One region of the Rhizobacter sp. LjRoot28 genome, then DNA from elsewhere that is predicted to be linked to it. Evidence: predicted binding sites of a transcription regulator. Region 1 holds the regulator's gene; each other region holds the start of a gene.
What was found. Region 1 encodes LexA, which represses DNA repair genes until DNA is damaged. Its sites were predicted from a motif close to ACTGTATNNNNATACAGT; they were not measured.
Positions count from the first base shown of each region.

Region 2: the regulator LexA is predicted to act here: its motif matches at 2,969-2,986, upstream of ACSQ2F_RS03290 (LexA family protein).
Region 3: the regulator LexA is predicted to act here: its motif matches at 2,970-2,987, upstream of imuA (translesion DNA synthesis-associated protein ImuA).

Region 1 covers NZ_CAXUQC020000001.1:2,544,737-2,552,599, reverse strand. Annotated here, with positions in the region: gene gshA (glutamate--cysteine ligase) at 1-933, opposite strand, end outside; gene ACSQ2F_RS11630 (acyltransferase family protein) at 1,097-2,566, opposite strand; gene ACSQ2F_RS11625 (GDSL-type esterase/lipase family protein) at 2,612-3,406, opposite strand; gene ACSQ2F_RS11620 (helix-hairpin-helix domain-containing protein) at 3,717-4,019, opposite strand; gene lexA (transcriptional repressor LexA) at 4,024-4,701, opposite strand; gene ACSQ2F_RS11610 (asparaginase) at 4,775-5,716, shown strand; gene ACSQ2F_RS11605 (organic hydroperoxide resistance protein) at 5,762-6,187, opposite strand; gene ACSQ2F_RS11600 (methyl-accepting chemotaxis protein) at 6,490-7,863, shown strand, end outside.
Region 2 covers NZ_CAXUQC020000001.1:683,868-691,730, forward strand. Annotated here, with positions in the region: gene msrA (peptide-methionine (S)-S-oxide reductase MsrA) at 1-307, opposite strand, end outside; gene ACSQ2F_RS03280 (VanZ family protein) at 444-839, opposite strand; gene ACSQ2F_RS03285 (acyltransferase family protein) at 1,026-2,930, shown strand; gene ACSQ2F_RS03290 (LexA family protein) at 3,137-3,577, shown strand; gene ACSQ2F_RS03295 (Y-family DNA polymerase) at 3,588-4,934, shown strand; gene ACSQ2F_RS03300 (pectate lyase) at 5,367-6,584, shown strand; gene ACSQ2F_RS03305 (cupin domain-containing protein) at 6,690-7,079, shown strand; tRNA gene ACSQ2F_RS03310 (tRNA-Thr) at 7,162-7,237, opposite strand; gene ACSQ2F_RS03315 (class 1 fructose-bisphosphatase) at 7,290-7,863, opposite strand, start outside.
Region 3 covers NZ_CAXUQC020000001.1:1,923,155-1,931,017, forward strand. Annotated here, with positions in the region: gene ACSQ2F_RS08870 (error-prone DNA polymerase) at 1-884, opposite strand, end outside; gene ACSQ2F_RS08875 (Y-family DNA polymerase) at 881-2,194, opposite strand; gene imuA (translesion DNA synthesis-associated protein ImuA) at 2,136-2,957, opposite strand; gene ACSQ2F_RS08885 (hypothetical protein) at 3,150-3,701, opposite strand; gene ACSQ2F_RS08890 (hypothetical protein) at 4,235-4,477, shown strand; partial or broken gene ACSQ2F_RS08895 (SOS response-associated peptidase family protein) at 4,552-5,521, shown strand; gene ACSQ2F_RS08900 (zinc-finger-containing protein) at 5,553-6,200, shown strand; gene ACSQ2F_RS08905 (hypothetical protein) at 6,423-7,352, shown strand; gene ACSQ2F_RS08910 (hypothetical protein) at 7,617-7,863, shown strand, end outside.

The sequences.
Region 1 (7,863 bases):
CATGCAGCGCACTTCGACGTACTCCACACCACGCTCGCGCAAGGCGTGTAGGGGGCGCTCGCCGGAGAAGATGGTGCGCTTCGGGCGGATGGTGCCGTAGAACTCGTTCTCGATCTGCAGCAGGCTCGTGGCGAGCTGGTTGTACTCGCCAGCCGGGTTGCGCACGCCGATCGATTCGTAGGCCGGGTACGGTCGGGTGAGGGCGTCCTGCAGCGATGCGGCGTAGCCTTCGAGTCCGTTGTAGCTCACCGACAGCGAGGATTGCGCATCGCTCTGGTAACCCAGGCGCCCCATGCGCAGCGACGTGCCGTGGGGCATGTGCAACGACCGGCCCGCCAGGTCCTGCAATTCATGTTCGCGTCCGGCCACGAAGCTGCTGCACACCGCCGGCGACGCGCCGAAGAGGTAGAGCAGCAGGAAGGAATGGCGACGGAAGTTCCGGATGAGCGAGAAGTAGCCGTCGTTGGTGATGCCCGGCATCGACCAGTTGTAGTGGATGCCCGAGATGGTCTGCATGCGGCGGCCGTAGCGGTGCCCGAGCCCCATGCGGTAGACGCTCTTGGCCTTTCCGACGTTGGACGATCCGTAGCGGCCGAGCGGGATGGTCTCGTCCACCGGCAGGCCGCACGGCATGCTGGCGACCCAGAGCATCTCGTCGCCGATCGCCCGGTAGACGAACTGGTGGATGCGGGTGAGCTCGTCCACCACCCCGTCCACGCCGGCATGCACCCCGGTCACCAGCTCGATCTGCGATTCGCTGAAATCGGTGGTGATGTTGGGATTGGTGAGGGCCGACCCCAGTGCGGCGGGGTGGGGGGTCAGTGCCAGGCCGCCGTCGGGCAGCGCGCGCAGGCTCTCCTTCTCCACTCCGCGCCGGATCGCGGCGAGTGCGTCCGGGGTCAGTGCGCGGAGGCCTTGTTGCAGACTGCTCACGCAGGTCTCCTGGATTCGTTGTCGGGGGGCGAAAGGTAGCAGACCCGGCAGAACCGTGCTGTGAGGTGCATCATCTCCCGCCGCGTACGGCCGGATTGTCGCGCGTTCCCGAGTGAGGGCCCGGAAACGTGCTTGCCTGGCGCCGCTTGGGCCGCCGGGCGCCCTACTGGGGCATCAAACCGGGGGGCAGCACGGCACCGGGCTCGGCCTCCGGTTCGGTGGTCCCAGTCAGCCTCGCCTCGGTCGCGGCCGCCCGCCCCACCTCGGTGGCCGCTGCCAGGCCAGCTGCCACGGTCGACGCTGCCACCGCCACCGCACCCGTGAGGACCTCGGCGGGAGAGGGCTGCTGCGACGGGGCCAGCGACGGTTCCGACGCTGGCCCCTGCAGGGGTGCAGGCGCGGCCACGGGCCGGTGGGGTGCTGCGGCGCTCGCTCCGGCGGTCGATGGGGCGGCGGGTTGGGCTGCCGCCACGGCCGCGGCGGGAAGCAGCGCCCGGTTCAGGCGCGGCCTGAGCCAGCTGCCGACCGTGCGATGCCGCTTCTCGAAGGCCTGGTAGACCAGCCAGGCGATCCCGTGGGCCAGCGCCACGGCGATCGCGACGGCTGCGGCCTTCGGGATGGCCGTGTCACGCGTGGCCTCGAACACCAGCACCAGCACGGTGTTGTGCACCAGGTACAGGCTGTAGCTGTACGAGGCGAGGAACGAGGACAGCTTGGCCGGCACCTTCCATGCGGTGGTGGCGCGATTGAGCCGCAGGAAAACGCCCAGGAAGATGACGACGATCAGGAAGGCCGTCTGCAGGTCGTAGGGATCGAAGGGAATCTTCACCATGCGCCCGGCGAGCGCGACGACCCCGAAGCCGGTCAGCCACAGCCACAGACTGCGCGAACGCGCGACGGGGGTGTCGCGCCCGGCCCGCACGACGATGAAGCCCGCGACCCCGCCCAGGATCCAGATGAGCGAGAGCGCCTTGCCGGCACCGTCAGCGGCGTTCCATACCAGCACCGGCAGGCTGACCAGCGCGAGCAGCAGCGCCCAGTGGCGGCGGATCGGCTCCTTCAGCAGCAGCACGTAGACGAGCAGGCCCGCGGCCACGTACAACCAGAACTCGATGGCAACCGTCCAGTAGGGCTCGGCGGTGTTGTACGGGCGAATTCGCCATGGGACGTCCATGCCGACGATGCTCAGCGCTTGGAAGACGGGGTAGTCGAACAGCAGCAGGAGGTTGCCGGCCAGTGCGATGAAACCGGTGTTGAGCCCGTCGCCGCCCATGCGGCTTTCAATGACCGTGGCGTTCAGCAGCGCGATCATCAGCATGACGGGCACGAGCGGCGTCAGGATGCGCGCCATCCGGTCGGCGAGAAAGTTGGGGAGGTGAGGGCCCGGTTTCTGGGAGCGAATCAGGAGCGATTGCGTGATGAGAAAGCCGGACAGGATGAACAGGAAGGTGACCGCCAGCCCCCGCCCCCAGAAGTGCAGCTCGTTGTTGAAGAACACCAGGATGACGTGGGACAGCACCACGAGGTTGGAGGCCAACGCACGCAGGCCGTCCATGTAGGCGGTGGCGGCCTCCGACGTGCGGAGGGAACGTGCCGGTGGCTGCCCGGCGGCGGGAACGGAGTCAGACTTCATCTCACGGTCCTTGTGAAGGGTTGGGGGTGGACGCGCGCAGGCGCATCAACGGCCGTCGGGCACCACGGTCCGCAGGGCTTCGTGGAAGCGCTCGTACCCCTTGGCATTGAGGTGCAGGCGGTCCTTGCCGAAGTAGGTCGCCTCCGGGCTGCCATCTGCCGCGGTGAACCAGGGTTGCAGGTCCAGCAGGGTGACGTTCGGCCTGGCGGCGGCAATGCGGCGAATGTGGCCGTTGAGGGCGTCGAAGTCGCCCGGTTTCACGGGCGCGGCCGGGTTGGCGCGCGGTGTGAGGGTGCACAGAACGACGGGCAGCTTGGGATCCTGCGCGGCTGCTGCATCCAGCACGCGCTCGATGTTGCGGGCGGTCTGCCGCGGGTCCTGGTGCGCGCTGAGGTCGTTGCCGCCGATCAGGAGCACGATGCGGCTCGGCTTCAGGTCGAGCACATCCTCCTGGAATCGGAACACCAGGCCGCGACTGGTGTCGCCGCCCACGCCGCGGTTGGCCACGACGGCGGGCGCCAGATCCTGTTCGGCGGATTTCCAGCCTCCAAGCAGGGAGTCGCCGGCAAGCACCAGCGCGCCCTGCTTGCGTTCCCGCTCTTTCCAGAACCGCTTGCGGTCTTCTGTCATCCAGCCGAATACCCGGATGGCCCCTTCGCCCGGCCAGGCCTTGGCGTCGGCCGGGTAGGGCGTCGGCGCATCGGCTGCGAGCGTCGGTGTGGCAGAGCCGGCCAATACGACCAGAAAAAATGCGATGAGTGTCGGTACAAATGGCCGCATAAGATGAGGTTGCTGGATGTTTCGAAGAATTGGCGGAAACCCTAGCAAGACCGCTGCCAAGACGCCCGGGATGAGACCGCGTGCCCCGCACCTCGCCGGGGCCGTCGCAGGGATCAGCGGCAGGTGGCCCTCTCGGCAAACCGGTGCGCTGCGGCGCATGCCGAGGGATCGGCGCACGTCAGTTGCGCTCAGGCCGCAAGCGAATCGGTTGTGGACAAACGGGTTCGTCATGTGCCCGCCGCGCGTGTGCCGGTTCCGGACTCACGCGCCGCGGACTTTGAAGCCGACTGACAAGCAGCCGGGCCGGTGCGGGGAGTGTCGCGGGCAGCGCCCAGCGTGCAGCCGCCCGGGATGCCGTGGCTGCGCGCGCTCAGAGCGAGCCGAACGCCGCCTTGCGCCGGGCGGTGTACGCCCACCACGGTGCGGGCGCCGCGCCGGCCATGAAATCGGTGGCCGCCATGAAGGTGTCGAGGACGCAAGGGTCCTGGCGATGCCCGGTGACTTGGCACAGTTCGCGGTACAGGGCGTAGGCATCCTTGCCCCGCAGCTCGCGGGGATGCTGGATGCCGAGGCGGCGCAAGGCGTCGGCCAGTGCAGGCCCGATGTTGGGCAACTGTTCCAGGCGCTCGCAGTGGTCTGGCGAGTGCGCCTTCGGGGCCTTGATCGCCGCCATGGCGCTACATGAACGCCGAGTTGCGAATGAGGCCGACCGCCAGTCCTTCGAGTTCGAAGTCGGTCGCGTCGGGCGGGACCACGATGGGCTCGAACTCCGGGTTCTCCGGGAGGAGTTCGATTCCGCCGCGGGTGCGCTTGAAACGCTTCACGGTGACGTCGTCGCCCAGCCGGGCCACGACGATCTGGCCGTTCTTCGCTTCCTTGGTTTTCTGGACCGCGAGCAAGTCGCCGTCGAGGATGCCGGCGTCGCGCATGCTCATGCCGCGCACCTTGAGGAGGTAGTCGGGCCGGCGCGAGAACATGCTGGCTTCCATGAGGAAGGTCTGGTCGATGTGTTGCTCGGCCAGGATGGGGCTGCCGGCAGCGACCCGACCCACCAGCGGGAGCGACAGCTGCGCGAGGCTCGGCAGGGGCAGGGTGTACTGGCGGCCCCGCGTGTCATTGAGGGCGCGCAGTGTGTCAGACTTCAAGCGGATGCCGCGCGAGGTGCCCCCGACGAGCTCGATCATGCCCTTGCGCGCCAGCGCCTGCAGATGCTCCTCGGCCGCGTTGGCGGACCGAAAGCCGAGCTCGGCGGCGATCTCGGCGCGGGTCGGAGGGGCGCCGGTGCGCTCGATGGCGCTCTGCACCAGATCGAGAATCTGCTGCTGGCGGTCGGTGAGTTTCGGGACGTCTTGCATGGCCATCCTTGTGGTGTTCTTCGGCAGCTGAACGTTCATCCAGTGGCTGTATTTTTATCCAGCTGAATCAAAAATGCAAAACGTCAATTCGACCGTGGTGGTGCTCGGCACCGGCGGCACCATCGCGGGGACGAGCCCGCCCGGTGCCGACGAGCGTAATTACCGGGCGGCGCAGCTCTCGGTGGCCGCGCTGCTGGAGGCCGTGCCGGGGCTGCCGGCCGGCCTCGTGTGCGAGCAGGTCGCCCAGGTCGACAGCAAGGACATGGGCCACGCCGTGTGGTTGCAGCTGGCGCAGCGGGTCTCGGTTCACCTGGCGTCCTCTCAGGTCGGCGGCGTGGTGGTGACCCACGGGACCGACACGCTCGAGGAAACGGCCTTCTTCCTGCAACGCGTGCTGGCCCCGGCCAAACCGGTGGTGTTCACCGCCGCCATGCGCCCGGCCACGGCGGCCGAGCCGGACGGGCCCGGCAACCTGCGGGACGCGGTGGCATTGGCGGCCGATGCGAGTGCGCACGGCGTGCTCGTCGTCATGGGCGGCGTGGTGTTCGGGCCGCGTGACGTGCGCAAGGCTCACCCGACGCGCCTCGATGCCTTCTCGAGCGGCTCGGCCGGGCCGCTCGGGCAGTTGCGGGACGGGAAGGTGTCGTGGCGGCGCGAGGTGCCCCGGGAGGTGGCCCTCGGTCTCGACTGGCTGCCGGCGAACCCGTCCGACTGGCCGCGTGTCGACCTGGTGGTGAGCCATGCCGGCGTGGACGGCGCCCTGGTGGATGCGCTGTGCGGGATCGGCACGCGCGGCATCGTGGCAGTGGGCACCGGCAATGGCACGCTGCACGAGGCGCTGGAGGCTGCCCTGCTCAGGGCGCAGTCGAAGGGGGTGGCGGTACGCCGGGCGACCCGCTGCCGGGACGGCGCGATGGTGCCTCGATCGAGCGACCCGTTTCCTGACGTGGGCGATCTCACGCCGGCCAAGGCGCGCATCGAGCTCATGCTGGAGCTGATGCGGTCGACCGGGTGAGCAGGGCGTTGCTGGCGGCCCCGATGAGGGAGCCGCCGGAGACGATCAGACGACCGTCAGCGTGACGTCGATGTTGCCGCGGGTGGCGTTCGAGTACGGGCACACCTGGTGGGCGGCTTGCACGATCTGCTCGGCGACGGCGCGCTCGACGCCGGGGATGGACACCTTCAAGGCAGCCTGGATGCTGAAGCCGGCCGGAATCGGGCCGATGCCCACGTCCGCGGTGATCGACGTCTCGGCCGGGAGGGCGATCTTCATCTTGCCGGCGACGACCTTCATCGCGCCGATGAAGCAGGCCGAATAGCCCGCTGCGAACAACTGCTCAGGGTTGGTCCCCACGGCGCCATTGCCGCCCAGTTCCTTGGGCGTGGTCAGCTTCACGTCGAGCACGCCGTCGGACGAACGTGACGTGCCTTCACGGCCGCCGGTGGAGGTGGCGGTGGCGGTGTACAGGACTTTTTCGAGGCTCATGGTCGTTCCTTTGAGAGGGGCAGCAGGGCCGAGTCGACAGGCTCGGCAGCGTCCGGCATGTCGAACGCATGGGCGGACTTTATCAAATCGAATGCAATTCAATTGTTCGCAATGAAATCGCCATGCGCGACGAGGGGACATGGGCCAAAAAAGGATGCCCGCGGACCCGCGTTTGGCCTGGATCAAGCGGCCTGCCGCCGAGTTGAGCCGAACCGCTCAAGTCGCCGGCGGTTTCGGCCGATGTGGACCCCATGGTGCGAACGGAGCCGACGGCTCCCGCACGGGACACTCCAGGACTGAGCATGAGACGTTGGGTTGGGAAACTGAAGATGTGGCAGAAGTTCGCCGTGCTGGGGCTGCTGGCCTTGGCCATGGTGGTGCCTGCCGCGAGCATGGTGGTGTGGACGATCTCGGGCCTCACCCGCAGCTATGACGCACAACTGGCCGGCATGAAGCCGGCCGCCGACGTGCTGACGTTGGTGCAGCTGACCCAGCAGCACCGCGGCCTCACCGCGGCCGTGCTCGGCGGCGATGCCGCCCGTGCGGGCGCCCGCGCCGAGAAGCAGCAGCAGGTCGACGCCGCCCTGAAGCAGTTGCACGCGAGCCTCGCACCGTACCAGACCCGGCGGCTGGTGAACCGCTTCAACGCCGTGCAGGCCGACTGGCAGAAGCTCGCCACCGCCGTGGCTTCCGGCGGCGGCGTGACGCCACCGGCGAGCTTCAAGGCGCACACTGCCCTGATCGCCGAGCAACTCGACCTGCTCGAAGACGTCAACGAGGCATCGACGCTGGCCATGAGCTCGACGCCGGAAGTGCATGCATTGACGAAGGCGGTGCTCGGCGAGCTCCCCGTGATGACCGAAATGCTGGCCACGGTGCGTGGCAGCGCGTCGGCCCATGTCGCCCAGGGCAGCCTGGCGCCGGAAGACCGGCTGCGCCTGGCGATGCTGGTCGAGCAGGCCAGCCGCACCGCGGCCCGTGCCCATGTCGCCTTCGCGAAGGTGGCCGACGGCGGATTCGGCCCGGCCGACAAACCCCTGCTGGCGGCCATCGAAGCGTCGGAAGCGGCGTCGCGCGAGGCCCTCGCCTTCACCGAGAAATCAGTGCTCGCCGCCGAATCGTTCACCGTCTCGTCTGCCGATTACTTCGCCCAGATGACGCGCCACATCGACGCACAATTCGCGCTGAACAACGTGGCCTTCGAGCGCCTGCGCGACCGCATCGCCGCGGATGGCGACAACGCCCGCATGTGGGGTGGCCTGCTGGGTCTCGTGCTGTTCGCCGGCAGCACGCTCGGCCTGTGGGTGATCGTGACGGTGACCCACACCACCTCCCGGTCGGTGCGCAGCGCACTGGCTGCGACCGAGGCGCTCGCCCGAGGCAATCTGTCCCACGACGTGCGGGTGGACACCGAAGACGAGATCGGACTCATGCTGCGTGAACTGGGCCGCTCCATGCACCAGCTTGCCGGCGTCGTGCAGAGCATCAAGGCGTCGAGCGACTCCATCGCCACCGGCTCCGACCAGATCGCCGCCGGCAACGCCGACCTCAGTCAGCGCACCGAGCAACAGGCCGCAAACCTCCAGCGCACCGCCGCGTCGATGCAGCAGATTTCCGAGACGGTGCGGGCGAATGCGCAGAATGCCCATGCCGCTGCTGAACTGGCCGGCTCGGCC
Region 2 (7,863 bases), 1.9 Mb from region 1:
AATAGATCCCCGAGCGGTATTGGGTGCCCACGTCGTTGCCCTGCCGGTTGAGAGTGGTCGGGTCATGCACCACGAAGAAGATCTCGAGCACCTGGTGCAGCCCGATGCGGGCCGGATCGAAGGTCACCCGGACCACCTCGGCGTAGCCGGTGTCGCCCGTGCAGACCTGCTCGTAGGTCGGATTCTTGACGTGGCCGTTGCAATAGCCCGATTCCACGGCCACCACGCCCTCCACCTGCTCGAACACGGCCTCCACGCACCAGAAGCAGCCGCCGCCGAGAGTGATGGTTTCCGTGGTCGTGTTCATCTGTTGCCCCTGTGGTGTTGAGGTGGCCACGGCGAATCGGCGCGGATCTGCGCGGGTGCTGCTGGCCGGTGGACATGGCATTCTGCGGCAAGGCCAACGCCCCGCCAATGACATGGGGCATTCGGGCGGCCCCGTTTCAACGTCGCGCGGGAACGGGCCTCAGGAGCCAACCCAGTGCCCCGGCGGCGGCCAGGCCGGCCGCCATTCCCATGCCGTCAGCCAGCAGGTCGGCCCATTCGCATTGCCGGCCAGGCACGAAGGCCTGCCCCATCTCGATGCCTGCGCCCACGGCCAGCAATGCCGCCCCCAGCGCAGCCCAGGCAGCCGTGCCTCCGCGAAACGCGAAGCGGCCGCTGAAGGCGAGGGCGGCAAACGCGGCTGCATGGTTCAGCTTGTCCCACCCGCCCGAGAGCGCCTGAGGCGGTTGCGGTGCGAGCGCCAAGGCCAGCACGGCCAGCAGCAACGCCGTGAACAGCAGGCGCCAGCCCCGAACGGCGGCAGGGGACGGGATGGTGGGGTCGGGTGGGGCCATGGGGAGAGAAGGTTCGATGGATCATGAGCAGCCGCAGTCGTTCGGGGCATCCGAGGACCAAGGCGACCCCGGCAGTGTGCCCTCAGTCCACGCGCCGGCCCGCGTGCAGGGGAATGTCGCCACCTGACCAGCAGGTAAAGTGCGGCCCTTCGCTGCCCGGCCCCGCCGGCCCGTGCACCTCCGCCCATGACAACTGCTCCCGACCATCCTGCCTATCGCCCTGACATCGACGGGCTGCGTGCCGTGGCGGTCATCTCGGTCGTGCTGTTCCATGCCGACCCGGACCTGCTGCGCGGCGGGTTCGTCGGGGTCGACATCTTCTTCGTCATCTCGGGCTTCCTGATCTCGTCCATCATCGCGGGCGGTCTTGCCCGGGGCAGCTTCACCTACCGCGAGTTCTACCGTCGCCGCGTGCGACGCATCTTTCCCGCCCTGGTGCTGGTGCTGGCCACCTGCCTCGCCGCCGGATGGTTCCTCCTGCTGGCCGGCGACTACCGCGCGCTCGGATGGCAGACGCTCGGTGGCGCGGGCTTCCTGTCGAACCTCCTGCTCTGGCGTGAAGCCGGCTACTTCGACACCGCCTCCGAATACAAGCCACTGCTGCACCTGTGGAGCCTCGCCATCGAGGAACAGTTCTACATCGTCTGGCCGGTGGTGCTGGCCCTCGTCTGGCGGCGTCGGTGGCGTCCATTGCCGGTGCTGGCGGCGCTCGCGGCGATGTCGTTCGCCGCCAACGTGCTCGGCATCGCCGAGCATCCGTCGGCCACGTTCTTCGCCCCCTGGACCCGTGCCTGGGAGCTCATTGCAGGTGCATGGCTCGCGCTCGCGATGCAGCAGCGCCCCGAGTGGTTCGCCAGGGGCCGCGAGTGGCGGTCAGGCCTGGGCGCCGTGCTGGTGCTGGTCGCGATCACCGCCACGTCACGGGAGAAGGCCTTTCCCGGCTGGTGGGCGCTGCTGCCCGTACTCGGGGCGGCGCTGCTCATCTCGGCGGGTCCGCAGGCGCGCGTCAACCGCGTGCTGCTGTCACATCGGCTGGCCGTCTGGTTCGGGCACATCAGCTACCCGCTCTACCTCTGGCACTGGCCCTTGCTGGCGTTGGCGCTGACGGCGAACCACTACACACCGTTGTCCGACCCGACGCGTGCCGGCCTCGTGCTGCTTGCCGTCCTGCTGGCGTGGCTTACCACCCGCCTCCTGGAGACGCCCATCCGCCGGGCGCCGCAGCGTCCGGTCACCCCACTGCTCGCGGCCTACGTGGCCGTCGCGGCCCTGGCCGGCGCGGTGGTGCTCGCGGAGGGACTGCCGCGGCGCGGCGTCCACGATGACGAGGTGCGCGTCTTCCTCGATCGCTACGCCAAGCTGCACAAGTTCGGCTTGTCGGACGCCTATGAGGAACGGTGCGACTTTTACGATTGGCCCACCGGTGGCCGCAAGCCGGCCATCGACCCGGCCTGCACGGCCGTTGGCCCCGGCCGCCCGGTCTACCTGCTGTGGGGCGACTCCCACGCCCAGGCCCTCGCCCACGGCATCCGACGTGAACTGTCGCCCGGCGTCGACCTCGCGGTGGTGGCCACGAGCGGCTGCACGCCGACGCTCGACGATGCCCGCTCGAATGCCACCTGCCGGGCAGGCAACACGACGGCGCGGGCGTTCATCGAGCGCGAGCGACCACGGCGTGTGTTCATGGCCCAGCGCGAGAAGCACGAGCTGACCGACTGGCACGCCATGGCCCGCTACATCGCGGCGCATGGTGGCCAACTCGTGCTCCTGGGGCCGACGCCGCAGTGGCGCCCCTCGCTGCCCGTCATCGTGGCGCGTGACCTGCGCGCTACGGCGAGCCACGTGGCCGAGGGGCTCGATGGCGCGGTGCTCGAAACCGACCGACGCCTGCAAGCGCAGTTGACCGACTCGCCCGTCACCTACGTGTCGCTCATCAAGGCGCTCTGTGAAGGATCCGCTTGTCGCGCCCGCATCCGCAATGACGACGGCGAGCCGGACCTCCTTGTCGTCGACTACGGTCACCTGACGCCGGCCGGGTCGGTGCATGCGGCGCGCGAGGCACTGGCGCCCTGGCTCGGCGCGCCGCCCTGATCCGCCGCGCGCGCTGCATCGTTCCGGTGGACTGGTGTGCTGTATTTATATACAGTTGTGGTCCCCGACGCCGCCGATCCTCACCATGACCGCGCCCCTGCCGCCAGAGCGTAAGCTCGGCATCATTGCGCATGCGAGACCGCATGCGCAGGGCGGGCCGCATGGGGCCCCGTGGCGCGCTGCCACCTTGCCGCAGGAGTAGCTGCATGGAAGATTCCTCGGAGCCCCGGGTCGTCCGCGTCGGGCGCGATTCCACCACCTCGGCCCAGCCGGTGCGCACCAGTGTCGCCATCAGTTTCGGGTCGCCGGCCACCGAGTCCGGCGTCACGCGCCTGGACCTCAACGACGTCTTCATCAGGAACCCCCAGGCCACTTACATGATGCGTGTGGCCGGCACGGCAATGCGCGATGCCGGCATCGACGACGGTGACATCGTGCTGGTCGATCGGGCCGTCACGCCGGCCCATGGCCACGTGGTCATCGCCGTGGTGGACCAGGAATTCCTGTGCCGCCGGCTGGTACGGCAAGGCGATGCGCTCAGCCTGTGCGCCACCGACCCGGCCGTGGCTGCGGTGCACCCACGCGAAGGCGACGAGTTCCAGCTGTGGGGCGTGGTCACCACCGTCATGAAATCGCTGAAGGTGTGAGGTGACGAGCATGTTCGCCCTCGTCGACGTCAACAACATGTACGTCAGTTGCGAGCGTGTGTTCAAGCCTTCGCTGATCGGCCGGCCGGTGGTGGTGCTGTCCAGCAACGACGGTGCCTGCATCGCGCGCAGCAACGAGGCCAAGGACCTGGGCGTCAAGATGGCGCAGCCGTGGTTCGAGGTGCGCCACCTCGAGCGCTCTGCCGGCCTCATCGCACAGTCGGCCAACTTCGAGCTCTACGGCGACATGTCCAGCCGCATGATGGCGTTGGCGGCTCAGTACGCGCCTCGCCAGGAGATCTACAGCATCGACGAATGCTTCCTCGATTTCGAGGGCGTCCGTGGCGACCTGATCGACACCGGCCGCCACCTGCGTGCAGCGGTGCTGCAATGCACCGGCCTTCCGACCAGCGTGGGTTTCGGTCCCACCAAGACGCTGGCCAAGCTGGCCAACCACGTCGCCAAGACCGAGGATCGCAAGCCCGGCACCTACCCTGCGCATGTGGCCCGAGTCTGCGACTTCGGGTGCATGAGCCAGAGCCAACTCGACGACATCCTGCGCCGCACCGATGTGGGCAGCGTGTGGGGTGTTGGCCGGAAGACCACCGCCCGGCTGAACGAGGGCAGCATCCGTACCGTGCTCGATCTGGTGAATGCCGACGTCGCCACCCTGCGTCGCCAGTTCAATGTGCTGCTCGAGAAAACGGTGTTCGAACTGCGCGGAACCTCCTGCCTCGACGTTGACGATGCCCCCGCGCCCAACCAGCAGATCATGGCGTCACGCTCGTTCGGCGAACCCGCCACCGACATCACCGCCCTCAGCGAAATCGTCAGTGGCTTCACGACCCGCGTGGCGGCCAAGCTGCGTGCCCAGCACAGCCTGGCCGCCGCCGTGCGGGTGTTCATCACCACCAGCCCGCACCGCCGCCAGGACGCCCAGCACAGCCCGAGCATCACGATGCCCCTCGTGCGGCCCACATCCGATACGCGGGCCCTCATCGCTGCGGCGCTGTCGGCGCTGGAGCGCATGTTCCGCCCGGGGCACAACTACGTGAAGGCCGGCGTCATGCTGGTCGACCTGTGCGACGAGGGCCAGGCACAGGGCGAGTTGGACCTGTTCGCCGAACCGGTCGGTCCTTCGGCGCTGTCGACGGAGGCGGGGGCACGGGCGACAGCCGCGAACGCACGGCTGATGAACGCCGTGGACGCGCTGAACCTGAAATTCGGCCTCGGCGCCGTCGGCGTGGCGAGCGGGTTGCAGCGAGCGCAGGGAGCGCAGCGCCATGCGTCGAGGCAGGAGCGCAGGTCGCCCAGGTACACGACGCGGCTGGAGGAGATTGCCACGGTGAGGGCGTGAGGGCGCCGTAGACCCTCCGGGGTGAGCTGTCCGCGGTGATTGCCGCCTTTGAACGAATCGGCGCCTGCCGGCGTCGGGCGCCGTCCGAAGCGGAACCGACGGCTCCCGCCTCGAGGCGTCGAGGCGGCAGATGACGCCGCCGCGATCCGGTTCGGCGGTCTGCGTCCGCGAGAACCGTCCACGTCGCGACGGCTGGCCCTGCCTCGAGGAGGTGAATCAAGCCGGGCGGCGGTCCGTCGTTAGACTGGCTCCCGGCCGGAGGGGACTCCGGCCGTGCAGCTTGGCGATCGGGCCTCGACCCGGTCGTCGGCCTGCACCCGTGCTGGCGGTCGCGCGCGGCCGCCGGATCCCTGGCCGGCCCTCGGCCGGCGTGGGGCAGGGCGGAACCGGCGCACGACCGGCACGCCTTCGCCCTTGTGCGAGGAGACATTCATGCCATTCAAGAAAGGCACATTCAGGAAGTCCGCCCTGGCGGCGTTGATGGGCGCGACATTGGTCGGCTGTGGCGGCGGCGGCACTGACGCCAGTGATGCCGACAGCGCCACCGCCCGCCCCACTGCCAGCGTGGAGGCCGAACGCAGTCTCGACATGCAGGCGACCGTGTCGGCGCTGGCGGCCGCCGCTGGCACCAGCATCGCCACCGCTGCCGATGGCACCACCAAAGCCAGCGGCACGAGTTTCGGGAACGTCATCGACGGCGACACCGACACCTATTGGCAACCGACGTCCCGCTACGGCCAGCGCATCTCCGCGAAAGGCTTCAGCGCCACGGTCAGCAGCGTCACCATCCATGAACTGACCCAGACGGTGACCGCCTGGCGGCTGATCAACAACGACACCGGTCAGGTGCTCGCCTCGGGCAGCGGCCTGGGCGCCAACCGGTCGATCAGCTTCGCTCCGGTCGCCAGCAGCAAGCTGGACCTGCTCATCGACCGCGCGGTCGGCCTTCCGCGCATCGGCGAGTTCGAAGTGTTCGCGCATGGCGGCACCCCGCCGGGCGGTGGCGAGCCGCCCGACGACGGGGGTTCCACGCCCCCACCGAGCGGGACGATCACGGGCGCCAGCTGCCGGTCCACGGGGTCGGTGTCGCTGTCCCAGACGCAGATCGTGCGGGCGGGCCAGGTCTTCGACGGCGGGTGCCGCACGTTCAACCCGACGTTCAGCGATGGCGGCCAGGCCGAGGGCCAGGACCCGGTCTTCCTGGTCGAGAAGGGCGGCGTGCTGAAGAACGTCATCATCGGCCGCAACGGCGCTGACGGGATCCACATCTACGGCGACGCCACGGTCGACAACATCACCTGGACGGATGTCGGCGAGGACGCCCTGACGGTCAAGGCGGCCGCGACGGTGACGGTGCGCAACATCACCGGGTCGGAGGCCAACGACAAGTTCTTCCAGCTCAACGCGCCCACCACCTTCAAGCTCGAGAACGCGGTGGTCAACGTCGCCGGCAAGCTCTTCCGGGAGAACGGAGGCAAGTGCTACCCGGTGCGCGTCACCGTGAACGGCGCGCGCCTCAGCAACATCAAGGAGGCCGTGTTCCGGTCGGACTGCAACCGCAGCACCTTCTCGCTCAGCAATGCGCAGCTGAGCGACGTGAAGGCGATCTGCTACGCAGGCGGCCAGTACGCGAGCTGCGGCATGAAGTGACGGGTCGCTGACTCCCGGGCCCTCGGTCAGCGCCGGTCGAGGGCCCCGGTGACTGCACGGCCCACGTCCTCCGATCGCGTGCTCCAGGCCAGAAGGGAAGACCTCATGTCGATTGATCCGTCCCTGACCTACGTGCTGCTTGGCCCGACCGGTGCGACCGAACCGGTGCCAGGGGGCGAAGCCTTCTGGGCCCGACCGCCCGCCGAGCTGGACGACATGGGCCGGCGATGGCTGGTGTCCGAGTTCGAATGCGATGCCGACTGGGCCAGCTGGGAGATGCACCCTGAAGGTGACGAGTTCGTCTACCTGCTCTCGGGCGAGGCCACGTTCGTGCTGGACCGTCCGGAAGGACCGACCCGCGTTCCGCTTCGCGGCCGTGCCGCCGTCGTCGTGCCTCGGGGCGTCTGGCATACCGCCGAGGTGACGGCGCCGAGCCGCATGCTCTTCGTGACCCTTGGCGCGGGGACGCAGCACCGCCCGGTCACCGGGGACTGAAGCCGGCCTGGCATCGACCATCCGGGCGGCCCAATGAAAACAACCCACCGGCCTCGGGAGGCGGGTGGGTTGTTCGGGCGATTGGTGCCGGTGAAAGGAGTCGAACCCTCGACCTTCGCATTACGAATGCGCTGCTCTACCAACTGAGCTACACCGGCGTTTCACGTCGGCCCTGAGGCCTGTGAAGCCCGCGATTATAGAGCAAGAAAATCAGCTCTTGGGCGTCTTGTGATACCCGGTGACGCGTTCGACCTCATTTTTCGAGCCGAGCACCACGCTGACGCGCTCGTGGAGCTTGCCGGGACGGATGTCGAGGATGCGCTCGTAGCCGTTGGTGGCCGCGCCGCCCGCCTGCTCGATGAGAAAGCTCATCGGGTTCGCCTCGTACATCAGGCGCAGCTTGCCGGGCTTGTCCGGCTCACGCTGGTCCCAGGGGTACATGAACACGCCGCCGCGGGTGAGGATGCGGTGCACGTCCGCCACCATGCTGGCGATCCAGCGCATGTTGAAGTCCTTGCCGCGCGGCCCCGTCTTGCCGGCCAGGCATTCGTCGATGTACTGCTTCACGGGCGGGGCCCAGTGCCGCATGTTGCTCATGTTGATCGCGAATTCCTTGGTGTCGGCCGGAATCTGCAGGTCGTCGGCGGTCAGCACCCATGAGCCCTGTTCACGGTCGAGCGTGAACATCGCCACGCCATCGCCCACGGTGAGCACGAGGGTCGTCTGCGGGCCATAGACGCAGTAGCCCGCGGCCACCTGCTGGTTGCCCGCCTGGAGGAAGTCC
Region 3 (7,863 bases), 620 kb from region 1:
CGGCCCGCGCCCTCGTAGGTGAGCTTGCGCAGGTACGACGTCGGGGTCTCGTCCTGCGGAACCACCTCGTCGGGGTACTGGTAGCTGAGTTCGCTGAGCGAGAAGTCGCATCGGGCCGCAACTCGCAGCGTTTCCTCCAGCAGGTCCAATGGGAACGTCTGGGCCAGACGCAGCCGGGTGCGCAGATGCCGCTCAGAATTGCACTGGAGCTCGAGGCCGCATTCGGTGAGCGGCTTGCTGACCCGGCTGGCGGTCATCACATCTTGGAGGGGCTTGCGAGAGCGGACGTGCATGTGGACGTCGCCACTCGCCACCAAGGGGATGGCGGTGAGTTCGCTGGCTTCGCGAAGCCGATGAAGCCACATCTCATCGTCGATGACCCGGTACAGCTCCACCGCAAGCCAGCAACGACCAGTGAAATGGGTCAGAAGCCACCGTGCCACCGTCGTCAGCTGCTCGGTTGTCGATGAGCGCTCTGGAGACGCAAGCACCACGCAGTGCTTCAACTCGTCCGGGTCGATGTCGTCGATGCGCAGCGAGTACGTTCCCTTGGGGGCAGAGCGTCGCAGCATAGTGATGAACTCGCAGAGGTAGCCGTAGCCCTCAAGGTTGCAAGCAAGGACGACGAGAGTGAACGGTGAGTCGCACTGCACGAGGAACTGGCTGCCAATTAGAAGCTTCAGCTCCTTCGCCTTGGCCGCAACGTGTGCACGGACGACGCCGGCCATGCTGCACTCGTCCACCATGGCAAGTGCCGTGTAGCCCAATGTATGCGCGCGTTCGACCAACTCCTCGGGCCCGCTTGCGCCCCGAAGGAACGAAAAGTTGCTCAGGCAGCGGAGCTCCGCGTACTCCGGTATCGAGAACTGTGGTCGGCTGGTCATGCGAACGACCCCTGCAGGTACCACGCCGTCTCTTCATTGGCCAGGCGCTCTTGGAAAATCCAGAGGACGCCGCAGTGGTCGCTCAGCGCAACCCAGTAGTCCCGTACGACGTTCTTGGTTCCCTCGGTCTCGCCATCCTTAATCCGGTGCCACCAGCCACCTTCGACACGGTGAGGCCCCGTAAGCAGATGGAGCGGCCCTTGATACATCGGGCGGTTGCCGCGCGTGGCCAGGCGCAGCGGCTCAGGGAGGACGAAGCTGGGCTGCGGAATGCCGGTCGTGCGGATGCGCTTCTTCGCTACCGGCTGGGGCGCAGGCTGCCAGTGCTGCATCCATTCGAGTCGATGGTCCTCGACGAGCACGGGACGCAGCACGCGCTCGGGTCCGAGCCGCGCGGCTACCCGCTCCAGCACCAGCGTCAACGACTCTCCCGCACGGACGGTGTCTGGCAGGAGCGAGGCAGTCCGCTCTTCCAACGCATGAACGTCCAAGGCCTCCAGCTCGAGGTCTCCTGCAGGCGCCAGCAATTCCACCTTGGCCAGGTTTTCGGCGAGGAGCCGACAGAGATGCTCGAGGTCTCGCATGGGCGCCGCGGTCCGTACGACCAGCTCGCCTCCGGTGCCTGCTTCCTTGGAACGCATGGTGTCGTGCGCCCAACGAAGGGCGAACGCGGTTGTGCCTGAGTGCCTGGCGGCGAGCCACCCACACATCGACATCAGCAGTCGCCGGGCACCGAACAGAAGCGCAGGGGCAAGTTCCACGCGGGACATGAGCTCCACGCGCAGCTTGAAGCCTTCGGGGATGGTCAACCAGGTGTGGGCCTCAGGTCGCAGGCCGTACGCCTGGTCCATCGCTCCCAGCAGTTCCTTGTCGAACCGTCGACTGACCCCGCCTCGGGGAAGCTTGCGAATGTCGCCCAGGGTTCGGCATCCCAGCTGGGTGAGGGTGGTCTGGTGCTTCGACGTCGCGCTGAGAGCACCCATGGGGAGCTCATCTAGAAGCTCGCCGATGGGACGGCGGATACCGTTTTCCTTGCCGACTCGGGCGAGCGCCAAGGCCGCCAAACTTGTTGGCGCCCACGAGACGGAGGTCACCCCGAGGTCCGCAGACTCCTGGACGACGCGGTCGCGCAGCGCCCGCTTGCCACGGAACAACCGAGTGCTGGCCTCCACCTCCATGACGACGGCTTCATCGACGACGGCAACGCGGGGCGTGAATTGAAGCGCCCATGTTCCGAGTCCTTGAAGGGCATCACTGGACGGGGGCGTGCTGTCGGGGCCGAGCGGTAACACCAGTGCTGCCCACAACATCGGCAGTCACCTCACGAGAAATCAGACGGCTGGGCTTACGAAGCCGCGGCGTCAGCACAGAAGCCAGGCCACCCGGCACTGACGGCAGAACGAGCTCACCGTCATGCACAGGGCCACGGCGCTTGAAGACGTTGACACGCAGCTCCCAGTCGAGACCGACCGACGCGTGGACACGTAGCGGGGAAGCGGACGCCTCATGGCGGGCAGCCTCTGGGCGGCACAGGAACACCGGCCCTTCACACGCCTGCGCACAGACCTGCAGCCGGCGCAGCTGTTCTTGCCGAGCCTGGGGCAGCCACGCCACGATGGCGCCGGCGGCATTGGATTTGATGAGCTGCTCCGTTACCCAGAGGCGCTCGGCTGGCAGCTCTGCATGGACCCAAACCAGCTGCCGTTCGTCCAGCCCCTCGTGGAGGAGGCCCGGGAGGTGAGGGCGGCGCGGCGGTCCAACGACAACGACTTGGCCACCTTCGGCGACCACCCTGCGCAGCGCAGGTCCGAGCAGCCGCCACTCCAGAACCGACGGCTGGGCAGCCAGCACCTCAGACACGGACCCGAGGGGCCAGCCACCTCCGGGCAGCTCCGCATCCAGCTCCGTCCAGCCGGACGCGCAGACAGACGTGACGATGCGGCCGAGCTCGTTTCCGCGCCAGAGGGCTGCCTCAACGGCGCGCGGCAGCGCCCCAGGAGCAATGTTCTCCTTGGGAGGCGGGAGGGGCTGGGACTCGAGGTCTTCGAGCCAGTCGAGGGCGGGCGAAGGCATGGCTGGATGGGTGCTGTATGTGCATACAGTATCATCCCGCAAGCGCGCTGTCGACTCGCAAACCGTCGATTTCGACACCGCCAAGCTGCTGTCCTACAGCCGCTATAGCACCTATGCAATAACGGCAGTTCGTCCCACGTCACAGGCCCTGTCGCACTTGGCTGCAAGCGCAAAACTGCCCCCCAGGAGCTTCTAGAGAGTTGGCTCCTTCCGCTCGGGAACGGGCGTACTGCTGCTTGTAAGCGGCCCCATCCGCCACTTCTGTTCCTCTAGGACTGAACTGATTGCCGAACAGAGGGCGTGTGCAGACCGACTCGACCCAAACGACACCTCGTCCTCGCCGTAGCGAAACACCACGCCGGTAGGCCCTGGGTCGTCCCAAGACTCTTCCAAGTCGAAGGTGCTTCGTGGCAAAATGAACGTCACCCAGTACGGGATGCAGAGCAGGAAGCGGACGCGAACAACGCGCCCATTGCGGATGCGCAGCACGGACAGGAATGCCAACGGCGCCACCAGGAGCCCCAGGAGTACTGCCTGCCAGACCGAAAAGAGGAGGACAGGTACGACGTAGAGCGGAGCTACCACCATAAAGAAGATGGCAATGGTGTCCGGAGCGACCACGTAGACCGTGCCCGTCCAGAGACGAAACCCCACCCACCATCCGTACAGCAGCACCAGCGGCCGGAGCAACATCGTGATGGCACGCCCGATGAGCGGACCTTCTCCAGGCATTCGCATGGTCATCTCCCCGTTCTTGGTTTGATGAAATCATCGCATGGACCCGCCTGGCAGCGGAGCGGCGCTAACCGCCGCGACCAGACCGTGTAGGCAAGGTCCTCGTCACCACTCGAGAGCTTTGAAGGAAGAACCCGCGAGTCGTGTCCGTTCGGGGTGGCGCAGAATGCGGCCAAGGAGCGCGTACATGGACATCCAAGAAGCAATCACTCAGGACTTCGACATCTTGAATTAGTTGGATGCGGACGAGCAGAAGGCCCGAGAGAACCTATTTGGCATCTTGAGGCAAGGCCGTGCGCCTGAGGCGTTTGATTGGGAGTTCTTGGAAGAGGTCCTTGAGCTCAAACGCAAGACGGTGGAGCAGCTACGAAAGAATGTCGATGAGGTGACTGAAGGCGCTGTGCGCAAGGGGCACTGAGCCCTGTATGGACGGGTTCGCCGCTCCGGAACCTTGCCGACCAGCGGGTTAACAAGTGGAGAGGGTGATGAGAACGTACGTCGTATCTGCGCTTCTTGTGTCTGACGGTCGAGTGACAGGTGTCATGGCGCAGCAATTCCAGGCGACGCCCGATGGCGACCCGGTTCTCACGGACGCGACGTCTCCTGATGCAGCGGAGCTAGAACAGCTTGTCAGAACCGAGCAGGTCTTCGTGGTGCGGCGGACGACGGCCGGGGTCGTTGAACTCGGCTCGCAAGTCCGAACATCCGGCATGCGATTCGTCAGCGTCGACGAAGACGGGGTCGAGAACGACGAGTTGATGAAGCTTGGACAGTTCCACGAATAACAAGTCGACGCTCCGCGCCTAGCACGTAGCTTCGGTGATTTGTGCGATAACGCGTGCATCACTCGGAGATTTGCATGTGCTACAGCGCCCAGATTCGAGCCAACTACGTGAGTTTCACGCGCATGTTTGGCGCGTCGATGGACATCCGGGAGTTCGCCAAGGTGTTCTTTCATCGCGAGCAATCCAAGCTGCGAGTTCCGAAGGCGCTGGAAGCCGAGTTCGAGCATCCGCAGACTCCGGAGGAGGCGGAAATCAAGGCTGCCATCGACAGCTTCAAGGCCGACCGCGAGCTGGCGCTTCAGCAGGAGCTGTTCGCTCAGCGGCATCGGCTCGTCGATGCGGAGCGCAAGCTGCAGGCCAGGACCACGAAGGGTGCGCTCGAGAGTCAGCGCATCGCCACGGAAAAAATCAGCAAGGCCCAGCCAGGACCTCAGCGACCTCAAGCGTCGGGAGCTGCTGGACCGCGACCACCGCATCTTTCCTGGGTGGTACGCACCCGTCATGGTCGTCCAAGACGGCAAGAAGGTGGTGATGCCCATGCGCTACCTCTGTCGGCCCGCTGGGTCCCACCCGTCGTTCGACGTGAAGTTCTCAGGTTGCTACAACGCCAGGCGCGACAACCTCGAGAAGTTTTGGCGAAACCAGTTTGGCTCGTTCCACGGCATCCTCGTGTTAAACGCCTTCTATGAAAACGTGAAGCTCCACGACATGGAGCACCGAGCACTTGGTCCCGGCGAGGAGCCCCAGAACCGCATCCTCAAGTTCGAGCCGAATACGCATCAGGACATGCTGGTGGCGTGCGTGTGGTCCCGCTGGAAGGGTGCGAACGGAGATGAGTTGCTGTCGTTCGCCGTCATCACCGATGACCCGCCGGAGGAAATCGCCGCGGCGGGTCACGACCGTTGCCCAGTTCCCATCAAGCGCGAGTACGTCGATGCCTGGCTGAACCCGGACCTCAGCAACTTGCAGCAGCTGCAGGACATCCTAGAAGACCGTGAGCGGCCGTACTACGACCATCGCGTGCTCGAGAAGATGGCCGCGTGACTGCGCGCATGCCATAGGTCGAGGTCGGGTCATGCAGAAGTCCAAAGCAACCAGCGACGCGCAGCCGCAGCTAGGCGGCCTGGGCACAGGCGCGGTCGTTGTCCTTGATGGCGGTACGCGGGTCCGGCTTGACGATAGGGTGGACTACTGGCCAGCCACGGGCGAGTGGCGTCCACTCGGGCCGCCTTCCAACGCAGCGGAGCTCGCTGGCGGCGTCGGCATGACCAGCCTTCTCGAGTACCTCGCATCGGAGCGCGTGCGCACTGGGCACCCCGTTCTCGGCCCGGTGCCACTGACCTCAGACCGCAGGGTCACCTGCAACTACTGCCAGCAGCCGGCCGAGTTACACGGCGGGCTTGCCGTCTACCCCGACCGGAAAGACTTGGCCAATCGGAGTTTTTGGGTCTGCTGGAACTGCAATGCCTGGGTCGGGTGTCACAACGGCACCGACCAGCCGTTCGGCGGCTTGGCAAACGAGGAGCTACGGCACGCTCGCATCTCCGCGCACAAGAGCTTCGACCCGCTTTGGGAGCAGGGGCGGATGACCCGCCGTGAGGCGTATGCGTGGCTCTCGAAGACGCTCAGCATCCCCAGCGAGGACTGCCACATTGGGATGCTGTCTCTCGAGGACTGCCGACGAGTGAACCAGGTGGTGTGGGATACGTTCGAGCAGCCCTAGCACGTCTCCGCTGCACCGGCGCGGGAGGCACCGTGAACTTGCCCCCCCGGCGGTCAAGGTGATAGAGTTCGACTCAAGGCCTTGTCCGCCTGAGTTTCGAGCGACTCAATCCAGACCGACCGCAAGTCCGTTAGTTCTCCTACCAACCCGCCCCATGCATTTCGCCTGGCCGCGGACCAACGGTAATCGCTCGAGGGGTCCGCGTTGAACTAGGAAAATGCCATGAACGTTGGTATCAGTGAACTTGCGTCCTCCCTCCGTGTTAACACCGCCGATGCCGTAGTGCGAATTCGGCTCGGCCACGGCCATCAGCTCATCTGCGCCGCTCTTGGGTACAAGACGCTCGCGTCATACCAAGCTGCCCAGACAGCTAGGCTTGAACCGCAGAGTCTCGAACGTGTCCGGCACGTTCTTCCTGACTACGACTTGCTTGCTGACCGTGCCCGCGAGCTGGGTGTCGCCAAACCCGCAGCCGAACTCCGCACCCTCGTTGACCGCGCCTTCGGGGAGCGGCTTCCTTCCGCCCGCCTTCACGGCTCGTACGCTGCGATGACGGTAGTGTTCCAGGATGAGGTCCAAAACGCCGTCTTTGGCGATGACGACGTCAACGCCGAGATGGCCGGAGCCAACTACGACGGGGTTGAGGAGGTTTATCTCGAAACCGAACTCGAACCGCACGAGGTTGATGTCGGCCAGGCGAAGGTGGAAACCCTCAATGGTCACGTCACGCTAGGAATCGACACCGAGCGACCGTACAGCGGGCACCAGGTGATGTTCGAGGTCGCCGTCACCACCACCCGCAGCGGTCTTCTGTGCTTCGATGCGCTCGACATCGAGGTGTTGTCCGCACAGCTGGACCAGGACTGGGGCGACGACGAACCGGATGACCATATCCCCACGGAGCACATGAAAACGCTCGCGCAAGCGTTCGCCGAGCGACTCAAAATCAGCGAGAACGAGGCTCAGGAACTGGTCGACGCCGAGCCCCAGGAGCTTACCGGCAGCAGCGGCGAGATGACGTACGGCTACCTCTTCGACTTCGAGGGGCACGCCTCACCGAAACTTGCCAAGAAGCTGCGCGCGCTTCACGGCTCGTTGGAGCTGGAGGTCGACCCGGCATTCTTCGGGACCATTCACGCGGACGTCCGCTGACGCACCGAGGCCGGCAGTGCGGGGGCGAACGCCCCCGCTTACGGCGAGGCCGGTCATTACGGGCGGCCGTAGCGTGCCGCCCCTACTTCTGTGCCGCAGTCTGCCTCGACATTCGTGTTCGCTAGGGCAGAACGCCGCCCGCGTCACTGCCTTCCGTCTGACAACTGATTCGGAAATTGGATTCTTGTCCAGCGGTAGCTCGGCTTCGAGAATTCTTCGAACTGGGAGAGAGCCGTGGAAGCACTACGTCAGAGCCTGAACACCATGGGAGCCCTGCAACACCTTTTGGCTGTTGCATTCCTCATCTTCTATTCGTTGGCCATCGGCGGCTTCCTAGGCTCTCGGGCGCGCCGAACCGTCGTCCTTGCTGCGATGTTGTCCGCCACTGCCTTCATCGCCGCGGCCGACAATCTGGTTCACGGGATTTTGCTCACTGCACTCGCTGTCCTGGCTGTGGGCGTATATCTCGCGGTGGCCTGGGCTCTCAAATGTGTGTGCGAAGCTGCCCTCG